DNA from 4 places in the Kitasatospora sp. NPDC001119 genome. Region 2 is predicted to be linked to each of the others. Evidence: riboswitches for the same ligand, from Rfam matches in the RefSeq annotation. Region 2 holds a riboswitch; each other region holds the start of a gene.
What was found. A riboswitch is a leader RNA that binds a small molecule or an ion and turns the genes downstream of it on or off. The one in region 2 is predicted to bind cobalamin.

Region 1 (4,817 bases), on a different contig from region 2:
CACCATCTCACCGACCAGCCCTGGGAGCCGAGTTGACCACGACAGAAACCCTCGTCCGTACGGACGGCGGGCTGCGGCGCATCGACGTGGAGCTGGGTGAGCGCGGCTACCCGGTGCTGATCGGCCCCGGCGCCCGCCACCGGCTGGCCGGGGTGCTCGCGGGGATCGGCGCCCGCCGGGTCGCGGTGGTCAGCGCCCGGCCCGCCGAGTGGCTGCCCGACACCGGTCTCGACACCCTGGTGGTGGAGGCGAAGGACGGCGAGGAGGGCAAGTCCCTCGCCTGGGTGGCCGAACTGTGCAGCCGTTTCACCGCGTTCGGCCTGGGCCGGGCCGACGCCGTGGTCTCCTGCGGCGGCGGCACCACCACCGACGCGGTCGGGCTCGCCGCCGCGCTGTACCACCGGGGAGTGCCCGTGGTGCACCTGCCCACCTCGCTGCTGGCCCAGGTCGACGCGAGCGTCGGCGGCAAGACGGCGGTGAACCTCCCGGAGGGCAAGAACCTGGTGGGCGCGTACTGGCAGCCGTCCGCCGTGCTCTGCGACACCGACTACCTCGACACCCTCCCGCCGCGCGAACGCGTCAACGGCTACGGGGAGATCGCCCGCTGCCACTTCATCGGCGCCGGGGACCTCCGCCACCTGCCGCTGCCCGAGCAGATCGCCGCGAGCGTCGCCCGCAAGGCCGCCGTGGTGGCCGCCGACGAGCGCGACACCGGGCTGCGGCACATCCTCAACTACGGCCACACCCTGGGCCACGCGCTGGAACGCGCCACCGACTTCCGGCTGCGCCACGGCGAGGCGGTCGGCGTCGGCACGGTCTTCGCCGGCCGGCTGGCGGGCGCGCTCGGCCGGATCGGCCCCGAGCGGGTCGCCGAGCACCACGAGGTGGTCGCCCACTACGGGCTGCCGACCGCACTGCCGCCCGAGGTCGGCACCGGGGCGCTGATCGCCCTCATGCGGCTGGACAAGAAGGCCGTCGACGGGCTCTCCTTCGTCCTGGACGGCCCGCGCGGCGCCGAACTCGTCAGCGACGTCCCCGAGTCGCTGGTCGCCCGCACGCTGGACGCCATGCCGCGCGCCGCCGCCGGGGAGGCCTGAGATGTCCCTTCACCCCGACCTGCCGACCCCCGACCTGCCGGCCCCCGACGTACCGGCACCCGACGCACCCGACGCGCCGGCCGCCCGCCCGCCGATCTCCGGCCGCACCCGGCTGTTCGCGGTGCTCGGCGACCCGGTCGCACAGGCCAAGGCGCCCGCCCTGCTCAACCCGCTGTTCGCGGCGAGCGGCGTGGACGCCGTGCTCGTCCCCGTGCACGCCCCGGCGGACCGGCTGGACGAGGTCGTCCGCGGGCTGAAGGCCGTCGCCAACCTGGACGGGCTGCTGGTCACCGTCCCGCACAAGCTGGCGATGTGCGGGCACGCCGACGAACTCAGCGACGCCGCCGCCCTGTTGGGCAGCACCAACGCGCTGCGCCGCGAGCCGGACGGCCGCTGGTACGGCGACAACTTCGACGGCGCCGGGTTCGTCCGGGGCCTGGCCGCCGCCGGGTACCACCCGGCCGGGCTGCGGGTGGCACTGGCCGGCGCCGGAGGCGCGGGGCTCGCCATCGCCGCCGCCCTGCTCGCCGAAGGGGCCGCCGCACTCACCGTGACCGATCCCGACCGGGGCCGGGTGGACGCCCTGCTGGAGCGGCTCGGCACCCGCTGGCCCGGCCGCGTGGCCGCCGCCCCGCGCCCGCCCTCCGGCGTCGACCTCGCGGTCAACGCCACCCCGCTGGGCCTGGACCCGGCCGACCCGCTCCCCTTCGACCCGGCACCGCTGGCGCCCGGCGCGCTGGTCGCCGACATCATCATGACGCCCGCCGAGACCCCGCTGCTGCGCACCGCCGCCGCCCTCGGCCTCGCCACCCACCCCGGCATCCACATGCTCGCCGAGCAGCTGCCGCTCTACCGCTCCTTCTTCCGCCTTCCGGGGTGATCCCCCGTCCCTCCGGAGCCGGCCGACCCCCGTGGCCGCTCCCTCCCCCGTCCCCGGGAACGATCCAAACGATCATCCCACCGGCCGGTCGCCACCGACCTGACCACGCCTGATACCGTGCCATCGCCGTGGTGTTCGGGAAACCGGTCTGAGTCCGGTGCGGCCCTCGCCACTGTTGCCGCGGAGTTCCGCGGCCCTCGCTGACCGGCTTTCGCCAGCGGTCAGGGCCACTGGGCGGGCTGGGAGAGCCGCTCGGGAAGGTCGGTCGCGGCGTGTTGATGCGGAAGCCAGGAGACCGGCCACGGCGCGACATGTTCCACGAGGGTTTTGGAGAACACGTGCCCAGCGGTCAGCCGTACCCGCATCCGGTCCGATCCATACGTTCCATGCGCTCCGCGCGCTCCATGCGTCCCGTACGTCCTGTACGTCCTGTACGTCCCGTACGTCCCACAGGTCCGACACGTGTCGGCCGGGCCGTCGCGGCCCTGCTGTTCGTCGGTGTGGTCGGAGGTTGCGCGGGCGCCCCCGCGCCCGTCGCGTCCGGCGGGGCGACCGGGAGTGCCGCGCCGGTCAGCGTGGACAACTGCGGGACCACCGTGACGGTCGGCGCGCCGCCCGAGCGGCTGGTGACGCTCAACCAGGGTGCCACCGAGGTGGCCCTGGCCCTCGGGCTGCAGTCCCGCATGGCCGGTACCGCCTACCTCGACGACTCCGTCCCGGAGAAGTGGAAGGCCGCCTACGACTCCGTCCCGGTGCTCTCCAAGAAGTACCCGACGAAGGAGAACCTCCTCGCGGCCCGTCCCGACTTCCTGTACGCCTCCTACTCCAGCGCGTTCACCGACAAGGTCGCGGGCACCCGGGAGGAGCTGCGCGGCCAGGGCGTCCCGTCGTACCTGTCCCCGTTCGGCTGCTCGGACAAGAACCAGGTGCCGCCGACGACCTGGCAGGCGGCGTGGGGCGAGCTGAACGACGTCGCCAAGGTCTTCGGCGTCCCGGAGCGGGCCGCCGCGATCCAGCAACAGCAGGAGCAGCAGCTGGCGCAGTTCACGGCGACGGCCGCGGGCAAGGGCCTGAAGGTCCTGTGGTTCGACTCGGACACCAAGACTCCGTTCGTCGGCGCCGGCCAGGGCGGACCCCAACTCGTGCTCGACGCCGTGGGCGCCCGCAACGTCTTCGGGGACCTGCCCGGCAGCTGGCAGAACGTGAGCTGGGAGAAGGTCGTCGCGGCGGACCCGGACGCCATCGTGGTCGCGGACGCCGACTGGGACACCGCCCAGTCCAAGATCGACTACCTGGAGAACGACCCGGTCCTGAGCAAGCTCACCGCCGTACAGCGCAAGGCCTTCGTGACGGTGCCGTTCTCCGAGTCGACCCCCGGTGTGCTGCTCGCCGACGGTGCCGCCCGGGTGTCCGACGGGCTGGGCCGACTGCACCCGGCTTCATGACCGCCGCGCCCCACCCCGTCGCGCGGCCCGCTGGTCCGGGCCGCGCGACGGCGGCCCTGGCCGTCGCCGCGGCCCTGCTCCTGAGCACCCTGCTCCTCGGCCTGGCCGTGGGCTCGCAGCACGAGTCGGTCGGAACGGTGATCGAGGTCGTGGCGCGCCGTCTCGGGCTGGGCGACCCTCCTGTGACGCTGCTCGACGACCAGATCGTCTGGCAGTTGCGGCTGCCCCGGGTGCTGGGGGCGGCCGCCACCGGCGCCGGCCTCGCGGTCTGCGGCGCGGTGCTGCAGACCCTGACCGGGAACGACCTGGCCGATCCCTTCCTGCTCGGGATCTCGGACGGAGCCGCCGCCGGCGCGGTCACCGTGATCGTCCTCGGCGTCGGCGTGTCCGGCGCCGTGGGCACCGGCGCGGTGGCGACGGCGGCCTTCGCCGGCGCCCTGCTCGCCGCCGTCGTCGTCCTGGCCCTGGCCGGCGCCCGAACCCGGTCGCTGCCCACCGCCCGGACCGTGCTCGCCGGCATCGCGGTCGGCCAGATGTGCGGGGCCTACACCTCGTTCGTGGTGATGGTCCTCGGGGACCGCGACGCGGCGCGCGGTGTCATGGAGTGGACGCTGGGCTCGGTCGCCGGCGTGCGGTGGCCCACCGCCGTCTTCCTGCTGGCGGTCGCGCTGGTGGGTGTCACGGTCCTGGCCTCCTCGGCCCGCGACCTGGACGCCTTCGCCTTCGGCGAGACCGCCGCCCGCTCCCTCGGCGTCCACGTCGAGCGCACCCGCTGGGTCCTCGTCGCCACCGCCGCGCTGGTGACCGCGTGCCTGGTCGCCAACACCGGCGTCATCGGGTTCCTCGGCCTGGTCGTCCCGCACGTGGTCCGCCTCGTCTGCGGCCCGCGCCACGCCCTCCTGCTGCCCGTGTCGGCGCTGGTCGGCGCGTCCCTCCTGGTGGGCAGCGACGTCGTGGCGCGCTCGGTCCTCCCCGACCGGGAGATCCCCGTCGGCGTCGTCACGGCCGGGCTCGGAGCGCCGTTCTTCGCCTGGCTGCTGTGGCGCCAGGGGCGGGCCGACGGGAGGGCGCAGTGACGACGACGCCTGTCGGGCTGCGCGCGGAGGGACTCGGTGTCCGCGTCGGCGGAGCCACCCTGCTGGACGCGGTCTCGATCGCCTTCCGCCCCGGCCGGATCACGGGCCTGCTCGGGCCCAACGGCGCCGGGAAGACCACCCTGCTGCGCGCGGTCGCCGGACTGACCCGGCCGAGCGCGGGCCGGGTCCTGCTGGACGGCGAGGACCTCCACGCGCTCACGGCCCGCCGGCGGGCACGACGGGTGGCCTTCATGGAGCAGCAGGCGGACACCCGGCTGTCGCTGCCGGTCCGTCAGGTCATCGAGCTCGGACGCACGCC
Region 2 (4,817 bases):
CGTCCAGCCAGAGCCCGGGCAGCATCGGCAGCGTGCCCAGCACCGGACGGCCGGTCAGCTCGTGCAGCATCTCCAGCCCGGGCGCCAGCAGCCGCGCGTCGCCGCGGAACTTGTTGACGAACCAGCCCGCCACGTGCCGCTGGTCCTCCGCCGACAGCAGCGCCAGCGTCCCGTACATCGCCGCGAAGACCCCGCCGCGGTCGATGTCCCCGACCACCACCACCGGCAGGGCGGCGGCCGTGGCCAGGCCCATGTTGGCGATGTCGCGGTCGCGCAGGTTGATCTCGGCGGGCGATCCCGCGCCCTCGCAGACCACCACGTCGTAGCGGCCGCGCAGGTCGGCCAGGCACTCCAGGGCGCGCTCCAGCAGGACGGGCTTGCGCTCGCGGTAGTCCAGCGCGCCGACCTCGGCCACCGGCCGGCCGAGCAGCACCACCTGGCTGCGGCCGTCCGCGCCCGGCTTGAGCAGCACCGGGTTCATCGCCGCCTCCGGCTCCACCCGGGCGGCCTGCGCCTGCATCGCCTGGGCGCGGCCGATCTCGGCGCCGTCGGCGGTGACGAAGGAGTTGAGCGACATGTTCTGCGCCTTGAACGGCGCGACCCGCACGCCCTGGCGGGCGAGCCACCGGCAGATCCCGGCCGTCACCACGCTCTTGCCCGCGTCCGAGGTCGTCCCCGCGACCAGCAGTGCGTTGCTCATGCCCGTCCCCTCTTCTTCAGCAGTGCCCGCAGCAGGACGTGCCCCGCGACCGTCGTACCCAGCGCCAGTGCGCCCACCCGCCGGGAGAGCGCGCAGGCCCGCTCGATGTCGTCCACCGTCACCGGCCGCAGCTCCGCGCCCAGGACGGGCCGGTGCTCCACCCGCTCCCCGTACCGCAGCGTGCCGCCCAGTCGGACGCCCACCGCGCCGGCGAACGCCGATTCGGCCTGGCCCGCGTTCGGGCTCGGGTGCGCGGAGCCGTCGCGCCGCCAGACCCGCCAGGCGGTCCGGGGCTCGGGGGCGGCGGCCACCGTCAGCAGCGCCGTCAGCCGGGCGCCCGGCCAGCCCGCCACGTCGTCCAGCCGGGCCGAGGCCCAGCCGAACCGGGCGTAGCGGGGCGAGCGGTGGCCGACCATGGCGTCCAGGGTGTTCACGGCGCGGAAGGCCAGCAGGCCGGGGGTGCCGGCCAGGGCGCCCCAGGTCAGCGCGTTCACCACGGCGTCGGCGGTGTTCTCGGCCACCGACTCGACCACCGCCCGGGCGATCTGCTGCCCGTCCAGCGCGCTCGGGTCCCGCCCGCACAGGTGCGGCAGCCGCTCCCGGGCGGCGGCGAGGTCGCCGGCGGCCAGCGAGCGGCCGATGGTGCGGGCCTCCCGGGTCAGCGAGGTGCCGCCAAGCACCGTCCAGGTCGCGGCCGCCGCCAGCGCCGCCCGGCCCAGCGGGCGCCGGCCCACCGTACGGTCCAGGGCGAACGCGCCCGCCGCGACCGCGCCCACGCACAGCGCGGTGTACCCGGCCCCGGCGGCGCGGTCGTCGCGCCACAGCCGCCGCTCCAGCCGGGTCGCGGCGCTGCCGAAGAAGGCCACCGGGTGGCCCCGGCGGGGGTCGGCGAAGCGGGCGTCGGCGGCGTAGCCCGCGGCGGCGCCGAGTGCGAACACGGCGGCGCGGGCCAGCGGGCGCGAGGCTCGGGTCAGCGGGCGCGGAGCGGGGGAAGGCGCGCGCGGGGTCATCGGCCGCACGGCGGAGGGCAGCTCGGAGTCCGGCCGGGCGGGGCAGCCTGCATCGCGTGCGTGTCCTCACTCAGGGTCCGCGCCCTGGATCGACGTGACGGCGGCGAGAGTCTCCTGGCTTCCGGGTCGAACGCACCCCCGGGGCCTTCCAGCGGCCGTCGACGGCCCGCCGTGGCGATGTTCCGAGCGTGCTCCCCGGTGACAGTGGCGGGACCGCGCCGGACTTCCACCGGCTTCCTCTCCATGCCTCCGTTTGGCCCCAGGATCCCATCACGGGCCCGAACCGGGAGTCAACCGAGGTCACGGAGGGGTTGGTCACACGGGGACGCCGCTGACGCCCGGTCGGATCGCCCGGCGCGGCCCCGCCCCGACCCCCGCCACCGGCACCCCCTGAGTACTGCCCTGAGCGCCCCGGGAGCGCCCGCCGGGTGACCCGGACGGCCCAGCCCGGTGGCCGGTCGGGCGGAGCGCCGGTGAACTGGGGCTCGAACACCGTCCGGTCCGTGAAGAACGTCCGTGAACGACGTCCGTGAACAACAGAGCGGGGAGCGAGATGCGTTGGGGAACCGCCGCCGTCGTGGCGGCCGCCGCGGTGGGGGCCGCCGTGCTGGTGGTCGGCCGCCGGGCCTCCGAGCGGATGGTCCGTCCGGTGACCGCCGTCCAGGAGTCCGGGCCGGTCCAGGTCCGCGCCCTCGCCGCCGGCCGGGTCACCTTCACCCGCGGCCCCGCGAGCCTGCGCCCCGGCCGCTGGGCGGTGGAGTGGGCGGACGGCGGGCACGCGGTCGTCGAGGAGGTGCTGCACGCCGACGAACAGGGCGTCACCCGCCGACTGGTCCGCGCCGACCGGGGCACCCTCGTCCCCGGCACGGAGGTCCGCTTCACCCCGCGGGTCCACCTCGGCGACCCCACCGAGGCGCTCGGCCTGGCCTTCGCCGACACCACCGCCGACGGCGAGCTCGGCGCCCTCCCCGCCTGGCGGCTCGACGGCAAGCGCGGCACCTGGGTGATCCTGGTGCACGGCCCCGGCGACGACCGCCGGCAGACCCTCCCGGTGCTCCCCGTCCTCGACCGGCTCGGCCTGCCCGCCCTCGCCGTCACCTACCGCGGCGACCGGGGCGCCCCCGCCTCCCCGGACGGGCTCAGCCACTTCGGCGAGACCGAGTGGCGCGACATCGAGGCGGCGGTACGGCTGGCGCTCGACAGCGGCGCGGGCAAGGTGATCCTGTACGGCTGGTCCGTCGGCGCGACCATCGTGCTGCAGACCGTGGCCCGCTCCGCCTGGTCGCACGCCGTCCGCGGTCTGATCCTCGACTCGCCCGTGCTCGACCTGCCCGCCTCCGCCCGCCGGGACGCCGCCCGGGCCGGCTTCCAGGGCGTCGCCGCCGAGCTCGGCGCCCTCGCCGCCGAGGGCCGCACCGGGGTCGACCTCGCCGACTTCGGCCGCATCGCCGACGGCACCGACCTGCGGGTGCCGACCCTCCTCCTGCACAGCCCAGGGGACCGGATCGCGCCCTTCGGCGCCGCCGAGAAGCTGGCCGCCGCCCGCCGCGACGTGGTGAGCCTCCAGCCCTTCCCCGGCGCCGACCACGCCACCCTCTGGAACACCGCCCCCGACCGCTACACCGAACTCCTCCGCCGCTGGCTCACCCCGCTGCTCTAGGACCTGTCTTCGGACTCCCGTCGTTCGCCCCGCAGAGGCGAGTCCGAAGACCGGCCCTGGCCCCTCAACCACCCCCCCTGTGCGCGAGGGCGTTTTCGGCTGGTCCCCGCCGCTTTTCCCGGCGCGATTCCCCCCGTCCGAGAATGAACGTTCCTCCCATTCCTCCGGGCCCGCGTGAAAAGTCGGCCCGGCCGACTTCCGGTGCGGCTCGATCCCGATCACCCCGCCCGCCATCCGTCCGGATTCGGGCTGGACAGTCCTGCCGGGCGTCGCCGGGCCGAAACGCCCCCGTACGGGCCCCTCGGCTGTCAGGAGCAATATTTGGCCCGACCCCTTACCCCCCACCCGTACGCACGGTGACCGCCCGAGCATTCCCGGCAACCGGGCCGCCCCCCGTGGCATGGGCAGGTCACACGTTTCCGGCCAGGCGGTTTGCCGTTGTTGCCCGATCTTGCGGAGGTGCCACCGGCGGTCGCCCGGTCGTACGGACAACCGGATGTGACAGAAGGCCGGTACAAGGGGAAGACTGCTCGACGTGACGTCTCGGAACCCGCGCGACCGTGATGCCCCGCTCCCGCCGACGATCGGTACCGGTGCGACGGTGACCCGTCTCCCCGGAACGGCCCAACGGCCCGCCGGTGGCAGGCCGGGCGGGGCGGGAGTCCCCCGTAACGCAGTACCCCGGCGACGAGGGCCCGCTCCGGCTCCCGGGCGGGGCAGGGTTCCCGTGCCGGAGGGCTTTCCGGCACCCTCCGAGCTGGCGCCGCTGGCCCGCCGGATGCTGGTGGACGCCGTCCGGGTCGCCCGCTGGGCCGGTGAGCTGGCCGAGGTCGACAAGCGCGGCGAGCTGCTCCCGGACGACGCCCGCGCGGCGGGCCGGGCCCTGGCCATGACGGTCGGTGCCGCCGCCAAGGCGTGGGGGCAGGCGCTGCTGGTGGGCCTGGTGGAGGCCCGGGACGGCGGAGCCGGCCCCGGCTGGCGCCTGCACGCCTGGGAGCACGACGACGAGGCCGTGGTGCGCGGCTGGTCGGCGCTGTTCGACGCCTGGACCCTGCTCGCCCCGGTGCCGCCCGCGGCGCTGCGCGGCGTCTTCGCCGTCCTGGCCGGGCAGGCCGTGGACCAGGCCCCGCAGCTGCTCTCCTTCCTGCACCTGGTGGACGGCCCGGTCGCCGAGAGCGAGCTGCTGGAGCTGCTGCGCCGCGGCCTGGACGAGCGCCGGGTCGGCACCGGCCTCGGCGGACCCGGCCTGTCGCCGGTGCCGCACGCGGCCTCGGCCGTCTCCGCCGTCCGCGGCACCTGCCGTGCGCCGCAGATCGACACCCCGGCCGCGCCCTCGGACGTGGCCGCCGTCCTGGACTGGATGCTGGACGGCCTGGCGGCCGTCGGCGCCCTGGTGCGCAGGAACGACGCCGCGGAGCTGTCGCCGCTCGGCCACTGGGCGGTGCGG
Region 3 (4,817 bases), on a different contig from region 2:
GGCTGCGGGCGGTGCGGACCCGGCTGCGCGGGGTCTTCGAGGCCGCCGCCGGCGGGGACGAGATCCGCGGCGTCGACCTGCTGAACAGCCTGCTGATGGAGTACCCGGTCAGCCCGCTGATCTCCGGGCACGACTACCTGGACGACGCCGGGCGGCCGCGCTGGCACCTGCACCTGGCCGACAACTCCCCCACCGCCACCGCCCACTTCAGCGCGGTCGCCTGCATGGGCCTGGCCGTCCACCTCACCGAGCTGGGCGCCGACCGGCTCGGCATCTGCCAGGCCGCGCCCTGCCGCAACGCCTACCTGGACACCTCGACCAACCGCTCCCGCCGCTACTGCTCGGACCGCTGCGCGACCCGCGCCAACGTGGCCGCCTACCGGGCCCGCAAGCGCCTGGAGGCGGAGGCGGCGGCCCGGGCGTAGCGGCCCGCTAGACCTCCTCGACCCAGGCGCCGAGCCGGCGGGCCAGGCCCGGCACCCGGGCCAGCCGCGGGGTGAGCAGCAGCCGCTCCAGCCGGCGCCCCGGCGCCAGCCAGACCGGGCTCGGGCGCAGCCGCAGCAGCACCCGGCCGAGCACCAGCTCGTCCGGGACGGCGCCGTAGCTGCGGCTGTCGCTGTCCACCGGGCGGTTGTCGGAGAGCAGCCACCAGCCCGTGGCCCGGCGCTCGGCAGCCCGCTTCACCACCAGCAGGTCCTGCTGGAAGGGGTGCCGGAAGACCACCACCGCGCCGGGCCGGATCGGCGCGCCGTAGCGGACCAGCAGCCGGTCGCCCTCGCGCAGGGTCGGGACCATCGACGGCCCCGCCACGTCGACCAGCCCGAACGGCAGCGCGCCGCCCGGGCCGCGCTCCCCCGCCCCGGCGCCCTCCGCTCGCGTGCTCCGCGCCACGACTCCTCCTCCCGCCCCCGCTCGCGCCCCCAGTCTGCCGTACGGACCGCCGTCCGTCCGATGTCCGGATTGCGCCGGTTCCCGGTCCGTCTTTCGCCCTAGGCCCACCGCCCGATCGCGAAACCGGGAGGGCGGAAGGGTAATCTCGGGCGCGGGAAGACGATCTAAGGAAGGACTCCCATGTTCTCTCGTCTGTTTGCACCGCGCGCCACCGTCCACGCCCACTGCGACCTGCCCTGCGGCGTCTACGACCCCGCGCAGGCCAAGCTGGAGGCCGAGTCGGTCAAGGCCACCCAGGAGAAGTACCAGGCCAACGAGGACCCGCACTTCCGCGCCCGCGCCGTCATCATCAAGGAGCAGCGCGCCGAGGCCGTCAAGCACCACATCTCGGTGCTGTGGAGCGACTACTTCAAGGCCCCGCACTTCGAGAAGTACCCGCAGCTGCACCAGCTGATCAACGACACCCTGAAGGCCGCCTCGGCCGCCAAGGCGTCCACGGACCCGGCCACCGGCCAGGCCCTGCTCGACCTGATCGCCCAGGTCGACAAAATCTTCTGGGAGACCAAGCAGGCCTGAGCCTGACGCGTCGCCACCCGACCGCCCCCGTCCGCACCGCCGGACGGGGGCGGTCGTGCGTTCACGTCCGACCCGGCTCGGTAAGGGTTGCCTGCCCTGAGTGGCTGTTATGCTGCCAGGGCGTCCGAGGGGGAAGTCCGGTGCGAATCCGGCGCTGACCCGCAACGGTGAGCACGGCCCGTACCCGCCCGTACGGCCGCGCCAGCCCGATCGCCCTCGGCCGCCGACCTCCCGACAACTCGCCGCGGACTGCGAGGGGAACGGCGCCCCGGCACGCCCCCGGCCCGCGCCCGCCCCGGCGCGCTCCCGGCCCGAGGCAAGGCGCACCCGTGAACCGCGCACCCGTCAACCGTGCAGTCGGCCCGCCCGCCCGCCGAATACCCGTCGTCCCGCTCGCCGCCGGACTCGCCGCCGCCCTGCTGCTCTCCCTGGTCTGCGGGGTCGCCCTCGGCTCCTCCGGGCTCGGCCTGCCCCGGGTGCTGCGGCTCCTGGGCGCCGGGCTGACGGGCGGCCGGCTGGACGCGGACGAGGCGGCCGCGTACGCGATCGTCTGGGAGATCCGGCTGCCGCGCACCGTGCTGGCCGCCGTGGTCGGCGCCGGGCTGGCCGCCTGCGGGGTCGCCGTCCAGGCCCTGGTGCGCAACGCGCTGGCGGACCCCTTCGTGCTCGGCATCTCCTCCGGCGCGGCCGTCGGCGCCAATGCCGTGATGCTGTTCGGCGCCTTCGCCTCGCTCGGGGTGTGGGCGATCTCCGCCTCCGCCTTCGGCTCCGCGCTGGCCGCCATGACCCTGGTCTACGTCACGGCCCGCACCGCGTACGGGCTCACCCCGCTGCGGCTGGTGCTCACCGGCACCGCGCTGTCGTACGGCTTCTCCGCCGCCACCACCCTGATGGTCTTCGCCGCCGACCGCGGCGAGGCCGCCCGGGACGTCATGATGTGGCTGCTCGGCAGCCTCGGCGGCGCCACCTGGGGCAAGGTGCCGATCGCCGCCGTCACCGTGCTGGCCGGGCTCGCCTACCTGGCCTGCACCGCCGGGCGGCTGGACGCGCTCGCGATGGGCGACGAGACCTCCGCCTCGCTCGGCGTGGACCCGGACCGGCTGCGCCGCGAGCTGTTCGTGGTGACCGCCGCCGTCACCGGCACCGTGGTCGCGGTCAGCGGGGCGATCGGCTTCGTCGGGCTGCTGATGCCGCACCTGGCGCGGATGCTGGTCGGCGCCGGGCACCGCCGGGTGCTGGTGGTCGCGCCGCTCGCCGGGGCGCTGCTGCTGGTCTGGGTGGACATCGCCTCGCGCACCCTGCTGGCGCCCGCCGAACTGCCCGTCGGGGTGTTCACCGCGGTGCTCGGCGTGCCCGCCTTCCTGGTGATGATGCGCCGCCGCGGCCAGGCCTTCGGAGGTGCCCGGTGACCGCGACGACCGACCCGACCCCGGTGCACGCCCAGGACCTCGCCGTCGACGGCGTCTCGGTGGAGCTGGCCGGCACCCGGCTGGTCCACGAGGTGAGCCTGGCGGCCGCCGCCGGACAGGTGGTCGGGCTGATCGGCCCCAACGGCAGCGGCAAGTCGACCCTGCTGCGCTGCGTCTACCGGGTGCTGAAGCCGGCCGGCGGCGTGGTCCGGCTGGCCGGCGACGACCTGCACGCCCTCACCGCCCGCGAGAGCGCCCGCCGGGTGGCCGCGCTGACCCAGGAGCACTCCGCCGAGTTCGACTTCACCGTCGCCGAGGTGGTCGCCATGGGCCGGCTGCCGCACCGCCGCGGCTTCGGCGCCCAAGTCGACGGGGACGAGCGGCGCTGCGCCGAGGCGCTGCGCAAGGTCCGGGCCGGGCACCTCGCCGAGCGGGGCTTCCTGAGCCTGTCCGGGGGCGAGAAGCAGCGGGTGCTGTTCGCCCGCGCGCTGGTCCAGGAGCCGCGCCTGCTGGTGCTGGACGAACCCACCAACCACCTCGACATCGCGCACCAGTTGGAGGTGCTGGCGCTCGCCCGCGAGGCCGGTCCGACGGTGCTCACCGCGCTGCACGACCTCAACCTGGCGGCGGGCCACTGCGACCTGCTGTACGTCCTGCGGGACGGCCGGATCGTCGCCTCCGGGCCGCCCGACGAGGTGCTCCGACCCGCCCTGCTGGCCGAGGTGTTCGGCGTCCGGGGCACCCCGGTGCGCCACCCGGAGACCGGCGCCCTCCAGCTGCTCTTCGACCGCCTCCCCTGACCCCCAAGGAACTCCCGTGCGCACCAAGGCCGTTGCCGCCACCGCCCTGCTCGCCCTCGGACTCGTCGGCTGCGGCGCCGAGATCGCCCCGAAGGAGGCCGCCACCGCCTCCGCCCACTACCCCGTGACGGTGGACAACTGCGGGGAGAAGCTCACCTTCGCGCAGAAGCCCGCCCGGGTGGTGACCAACGACGTCAACATCACCGAACTGATGCTCTCGCTCGGCCTCGCCGACCGGATGGCCGGCTACGTGATGCCCGACGACAAGGGGAAGATCGACCAGGTCGCCTGGAAGGACGGCTACCAGCAGGCCACCTGGCTCTCCAAGAAGATCCTCACCAAGGAGATCGCGCTGGACGCCAAGGCCGACCTGGTCTTCGCCGGCTGGCACTACGGCTTCGACGAGGGCAGCGGCGTCACCCCGCAGGCCTTCAGGGCGCTCGGCGTCGACTCGTACGTGCTCAGCGAGTCCTGCCGCAGCGGCAAGGGCACCGAGCGCGGCGTGATGGACCCGCTGGAGGCGCTCTACACCGACCTGGCCAACCTCGGCGAGATCTTCGACGTCAAGGACCGCTCCGACCAGCTGATCGCGGACTTCAAGGCGCGGATCGCCGCCGTGCCGCAGCCCGAGCGCCGCCCGTCCGTCTTCCTGTACGACAGCGGGCAGGACAAGCCGTACACCGCCGGGAAGTTCGCCGCCGCCAACGAGATCATCGCCAAGGCGGGCGGGACCAACATCATGGGCGACCTCGCCGACAGCTGGGTCACGGCCGGCTGGGAGAGCGTGGTGCGGCGCGACCCCGAGGTGATCGTGATCAACGACTACGCGACGCCGAAGGCCGAGGAGAAGCGGAAGTTCCTGATGTCCTTCCCGCCGCTGGCCGACGTCGCCGCGGTCAGGAACGGCCGGATCTTCGTCATGGACTACGTCGACCTGGTGGAGAGCCCGCGCAACCCGGCCGCGATCAGCGCGCTGGCCGCCTACCTGCGCACCGTGCCGGCCTCCTGACCGGCCCGGATCCCGCTCCTCCGGGTCCGGGCGGCCGCGGGCGTACGCTCAAGGTACGAGCCGACGGAACCCGACCGGAGGAGCGAGATCATGACCACCACGACGGCCCCCGCCGCCTTCGACACCCGCGCA
Region 4 (4,817 bases), on a different contig from region 2:
CAGGTCGCGGACGATCTTCTCGATGCCGTACTCGGCCAGGTAGCCGTAGCCGCCGTGGAGTTGGAGCGCCTGGTTGGCCACCTCGAAGCCGGTGTCGGTGGCGTGGCGCTTGGCCATCGCGCACAGCTCCGGCGCCCGGGGGTCGCCCCGGTCCAGGGCGGCGGCGGCCCGCCAGAGCAGCGATCTGGCGGCCTCCAGCTCCGTGGCCATGTCGGCGAGCCGGAACCGCAGCGCCTGGGCGTGCAGCAGCGCGGCCCCGAACGCCTCCCGGTCGGCCAGGTGCCGGGTGGCCCGCTCCAGGGCGTCCTGCGCGCCGCCGACGGAGCAGGCGGCGATGCCGAGCCGGCCGCCGTTCAGCCCGTTCATGGCGATCCGGAAGCCCTCGCCCTCCCCGCCGAGCAGGCGGTCGGCGGGGAGCCGGACGCCGTCCAGCAGCACCTGCCGGGTCGGCTGGGCGTTCCAGCCCATCTTCTTCTCGTTCGCTCCGAAGGAGACGCCGGGGTCGTCCCGCTCCACCAGGAACGCGGAGACGCCCCGGGCCCCCGGGCCGCCGGTTCGGGCCATCACCACGTACACCTGCGAGGTGCCGGCGCCCGAGACGAACTGCTTGACGCCGTCCAGGACCCAGTGGTCCCCGTGCCGGCGGGCCCGGGTGGCCAGCGCGGCGGCGTCCGAGCCCGCGCCCGGCTCGGTGAGGCAGTAGCTGCCGAGCAGCTCCGTCGAGCAGAGCCCGGGCAGCAGCCGGGCGCGCTGGGCGGGGCTGCCGTAGCGGTCGATCATCCAGGCGACCATGTTGTGGATCGACAGGTAGCCGGCGATGGACGGGCAGCCGGTCGCCAGCGCCTCGAAGACGAGCACGCCGTCCTGGCGGCCGAGCTCCGAGCCGCCCGACTCCTCCCGCACGTAGACGCCGCCGAGGCCCAGGTCGGCGGCCTTGCGCAGGACGTCGACCGGGAAGTGCTTGGCCTGGTCCCACGCGACGGCGTGCGGGGCGAGGTGCTCGCGGGCGAAGTCCCGGGTGGTCGCGACGATGGCGAGCTGGTCGTCGGTCAGATGGGTGTGCACGGCGCGCCTCAGCCCATCGTCGGGATGGTGAAGCTCGCGCCCTCCTTGGCCCCGGAGGGCCAGCGCGAGGTGACGGTGCGGGTGCGGGTGTAGAAGCGGATCGAGTCCGGCCCGTGCTGGTTGAGGTCGCCGAACGCGGAGCGCTTCCAGCCGCCGAAGGTGTGGTAGGCGATCGGCACCGGGATCGGCACGTTGACCCCGACCATGCCGGTGTTCACCCGCCGGGCGAAGTCCCGGGCGGTGTCGCCGTCCCGGGTGTAGATGGCCACCCCGTTGCCGAACTCGTGCTCGCTGGGCAGCCGCAGCGCCTCCTCGTAGTCGGCGGCACGCACCACGGTGAGCACCGGCCCGAAGATCTCCTCCCGGTAGATCCGCATGCCGGGCGTGACCCGGTCGAACAGCGAGGCGCCGAGGAAGTAGCCGTCCTCGTGCCCGGCCAGCCGGAAGTCCCGTCCGTCGACGACGAGTTCGGCGCCCTCCTCGATCCCGAGGTCCAGGTAGCCGCGCACCCGCGCCAGCGCGTCGGCGCCGACCAGCGGTCCGAAGTCCGCCGCCGGGTCGTCCGAGCGCCCGACCTTGAGCGCGCCGATCCGCTCGACCAGCTTCGCCACCAGGGCGTCCGCCGTCGCCTCCCCCACCGGGACGGCCACCGAGATGGCCATGCAGCGCTCCCCGGCCGAGCCGTACCCGGCGCCGATCAGCGCGTCCGCCGCCTGGTCGAGGTCGGCGTCCGGCATCACGATCAGGTGGTTCTTGGCCCCGCCGAAGCACTGCGCCCGCTTCCCGTGCGCGGCGGCGGTGGCGTACACGTACTGGGCGATCGGCGTGGAGCCGACGAAGCCGAGCGCCTGGACGCGCGGGTCCTCCAGCAGGGTGTCCACGGCCTCCTTGTCACCGTTGACGACGTTGAGCACGCCCGGCGGCAGCCCGGCCTCCAGGAACAGCTCGGCCAGCCGCAGCGGCACCGAGGGGTCACGCTCCGAGGGCTTGAGCACGAAGGCGTTTCCGCAGGCCAGCGCGGGCGCGGCCTTCCAGAGCGGGATCATCGCCGGGAAGTTGAACGGCGTGATGCCCGCGACCACGCCGAGCGGCTGGCGCATCGAGTACACGTCGATGCCCGTCCCGGCGTTGTCGCTGAACTCGCCCTTCAGCAGGTGCGGGATGCCGGCGGCGAACTCCACGACCTCCAGGCCGCGTTGGATGTCGCCGTGGGCGTCGGCCACGGTCTTGCCGTGCTCGGCGGAGAGCAGCCGGGCCAGCTCGTCCTTCTCCTGCTCGACGAGCTGGAGGAAGCGCAGCAGGACGCGGGCCCGCCGCTGCGGGTTCCAGGCGGCCCACGCGGGCTGGGCCTGCTCGGCGTCGGCGATCACCGCCTCGACCTCGGCGCGGCTCGCCAGGGGCACCCGGGCCTGCACCCGGCCGGTGTTGGGGTCGTACACGTCGCCGAAGCGGCCGGAGGTGCCGGCGGTGGGCTTGCCGGCGATGAAGTGGGTCAGTTCTCGGACCATCGGTTCCTACTCTCGACAGGGGTGGGGAGAGGAGGAATGGAGGCCGCCGCCGGTCGGCGGGCGCACGGTGGTGCACCCCTCGGCACGGGCGTACGGCGGTGTGACGGTACGTCAGGGCGCGGGCGCCCCGGCGGTCGTCGGCACGGGACAGCCAGGCGCGGTGGAACGGAAGCAGCCCGGAGTCATGTGTGTCGTCTCCATCCTCGTGGAAAACACGAACCACCCGCGGCCGGTATCCTGACTCCCGGATCACCGCACGCCCTCAGGCCTTCCCGGCTGGCTGCCAGTGGCCGTCATCTGCGAGGACGGACTCCCCGGTCACAGTGGCGGGACCGTGCCGGACTCACACCGGCTTCCCTGACACCGCGGACCTGCCGTCGACCATATAGTTGGACGTCCTAGTAAGTCCAGGGGTACGCGCCCGCGCCGCGCCGCCGGAGGGCCGCTCACCCCCGTCCACCTGCCCGGACACGCCGGGAGCCGACCCCGAGGGACCGGCTCCGAGGGCCGGCTCCGAGGGCCGGCTCCGATGACCGCCGCTCAGCGGCCGGTGGTGACGACCATGCGGAAGCGGGCCCGGTTGGCCGCCATCTTCTCCACCGCCGCCGCGGTCCGCTCCAGCGGCACCTCCTCGACCCAGGCCCGCACCCCCGTCTGCGCCGCGAAGCGCAGCGTGTCTTGGGTGTCGACCGCGATGCCCGAGGAGTGCGCGTAGACCTTCCGGTCGCCCTGGATCAACTGCAGGGCGCTCAGCTCCAGCGGCTCCGCCGGGAGTCCGACCATGACGAGCTCGCCCCGGCGGGTGATCCCGTCGATCGTCGCCACCACGGCGGGCGCGTTGGTGACGGTGGACAGGACCACCTTCGCACCTCCCAACTGCCGCAGGGCCTCGGCGACATCGCCCGCGGTGCTGTCGATGTAGTGGGCGGCGCCGAGCCGGAGCGCGAGCGGCCCCTTCTCCTGGCCGCGGGCGATGGCGACGGTACGGAAGCCCATCTTCTCGGCGAACTGGACGCCCAGGTGGCCGAGTCCGCCGATCCCCAGGATGGCGACGGTGTCCCCGGGCCGTGCGGCGGAGCGGCGCAGGGCGTTGAAGACCGTCACCCCCGCGCAGGCCAGCGGCGCCGCCTCGACCGCGGTGAGCTCGTCCGGGACCGCCGCCAGGGCCACGGCCGGGACGACGACGGAGTCGGCGAACCCGCCCGGATAGGCGACGCCGGGGATCTCGACCCGCGCGCAGTGCAGGCCGTCGCCCGCCCGGCACGCGTCGCAGTGCCCGCAGCTGCCGCCGTACCAGCCGACCGCGACCCGGTCGCCGACCCGCCAGCCCTCCACGCCCTCGCCGAGGGCGTCGACGCGGCCGGCGATCTCGTGCCCCGGGGTGATCGGGAAGGTGCTGCCGGGCAGCAGGCCGCCGGCGATGAGCAGGTCGGAGTGGCAGACCCCGCACGCCTCCACGGTGATCCGCACGGCTCCCGGACCGGGTTCCCGCGGGGGGACCTCGACCAGCTCGGGGGCCGCACCCGGTGCCGCGACCTGGACGGCGCGCAGCGCGGCGGCCGAGCCGCTGGGGGAGGTGGACATGAGCGTTCCCTTCGCCGGGTGATGTGCCCCGGAGCCCCAGGTGACCGCACCGCTCGTCCTGTTCCGGGCGCGCCTTTCGACACGGATCGAAATGTCTCGAAAGAACTCGGAAGTAAAAGGTGGAGATAGGAATCGAACCCATCTGAACGGCCCTGCAAGCCGCCGCCTAGCCACTCGGCCACTCCACCCCGACAACGATGGAAACATTACACGCACATGAACACGGACCCTGACCAGAATTCCCCGGGAACGGCGATGTTTCACCCCATGGGGCTCTTAGTGCGTCTAGTGTTATTTCTTTCGACATGGCGCCGGTAGGGTCCGACGAGCCAGCGCGTAAAAGACCGGGTGCGCTAGCCTGTGCCGATATCTCCGACCCGATGGGATTTCACTGATGGCCGTTGAGGAATCACGGTTCACCCATACCGCGGAGCCGCTCTGCGGAACCGCCGCGAACCGGTGCCAGTACAAGAACCTGCCCCTGCGCGACCTTCCCCCACTCGGCGTCGTGCGCCGCGCCAGGATCGCCCGCGAGGGCCTGCGCGAGCGCCGCGCCGACGTTCCGGCGCCCGGCCGGCCCTCCCGGTTCGCCGAGGGGGACTGGGTCCGGGTGAAGGACGAGGCCGCGGTGCGCGCCACCCTCGACGCCAAGGACCGCCA

Region 1: it holds a riboswitch for cobalamin, as region 2 does, so the genes downstream of both, ACWDD9_RS27450 (ABC transporter substrate-binding protein) here and ACWDD9_RS17430 (cobalamin biosynthesis protein) in region 2, are expected to answer to the same signal.
Region 3: it holds a riboswitch for cobalamin, as region 2 does, so the genes downstream of both, ACWDD9_RS23505 (FecCD family ABC transporter permease) here and ACWDD9_RS17430 (cobalamin biosynthesis protein) in region 2, are expected to answer to the same signal.
Region 4: it holds a riboswitch for cobalamin, as region 2 does, so the genes downstream of both, ACWDD9_RS32345 (CoA-acylating methylmalonate-semialdehyde dehydrogenase) here and ACWDD9_RS17430 (cobalamin biosynthesis protein) in region 2, are expected to answer to the same signal.

The regions. Positions count from the first base shown of each region.
Region 1 covers NZ_JBSFKI010000024.1:1,350-6,166, reverse strand. The annotation lists gene ACWDD9_RS27460 (3-dehydroquinate synthase family protein) at 33-1,097, shown strand; gene ACWDD9_RS27455 (shikimate dehydrogenase family protein) at 1,099-1,977, shown strand; cobalamin riboswitch at 2,090-2,295, shown strand; gene ACWDD9_RS27450 (ABC transporter substrate-binding protein) at 2,553-3,422, shown strand; gene ACWDD9_RS27445 (FecCD family ABC transporter permease) at 3,419-4,498, shown strand; gene ACWDD9_RS27440 (ABC transporter ATP-binding protein) at 4,495-4,817, shown strand, end outside.
Region 2 covers NZ_JBSFKI010000012.1:164,945-169,761, forward strand. The annotation lists gene ACWDD9_RS17425 (cobyric acid synthase) at 1-700, opposite strand, end outside; gene ACWDD9_RS17430 (cobalamin biosynthesis protein) at 697-1,710, opposite strand; cobalamin riboswitch at 1,819-1,949, opposite strand; gene ACWDD9_RS17435 (alpha/beta hydrolase family protein) at 2,264-3,370, shown strand; gene ACWDD9_RS17440 (hypothetical protein) at 4,098-4,817, shown strand, end outside.
Region 3 covers NZ_JBSFKI010000019.1:24,511-29,327, reverse strand. The annotation lists gene ACWDD9_RS23520 (CGNR zinc finger domain-containing protein) at 1-425, shown strand, start outside; gene sodX (nickel-type superoxide dismutase maturation protease) at 433-795, opposite strand; gene sodN (superoxide dismutase, Ni) at 1,072-1,467, shown strand; cobalamin riboswitch at 1,535-1,673, shown strand; gene ACWDD9_RS23505 (FecCD family ABC transporter permease) at 1,797-2,876, shown strand; gene ACWDD9_RS23500 (ABC transporter ATP-binding protein) at 2,873-3,676, shown strand; gene ACWDD9_RS23495 (ABC transporter substrate-binding protein) at 3,693-4,685, shown strand; gene ACWDD9_RS23490 (nuclear transport factor 2 family protein) at 4,776-4,817, shown strand, end outside.
Region 4 covers NZ_JBSFKI010000032.1:46,129-50,945, forward strand. The annotation lists gene ACWDD9_RS32340 (acyl-CoA dehydrogenase family protein) at 1-1,065, opposite strand, end outside; gene ACWDD9_RS32345 (CoA-acylating methylmalonate-semialdehyde dehydrogenase) at 1,074-2,573, opposite strand; cobalamin riboswitch at 2,784-2,967, opposite strand; gene ACWDD9_RS32350 (alcohol dehydrogenase catalytic domain-containing protein) at 3,114-4,157, opposite strand; tRNA gene ACWDD9_RS32355 (tRNA-Cys) at 4,275-4,345, opposite strand; gene ACWDD9_RS32360 (hypothetical protein) at 4,552-4,817, shown strand, end outside.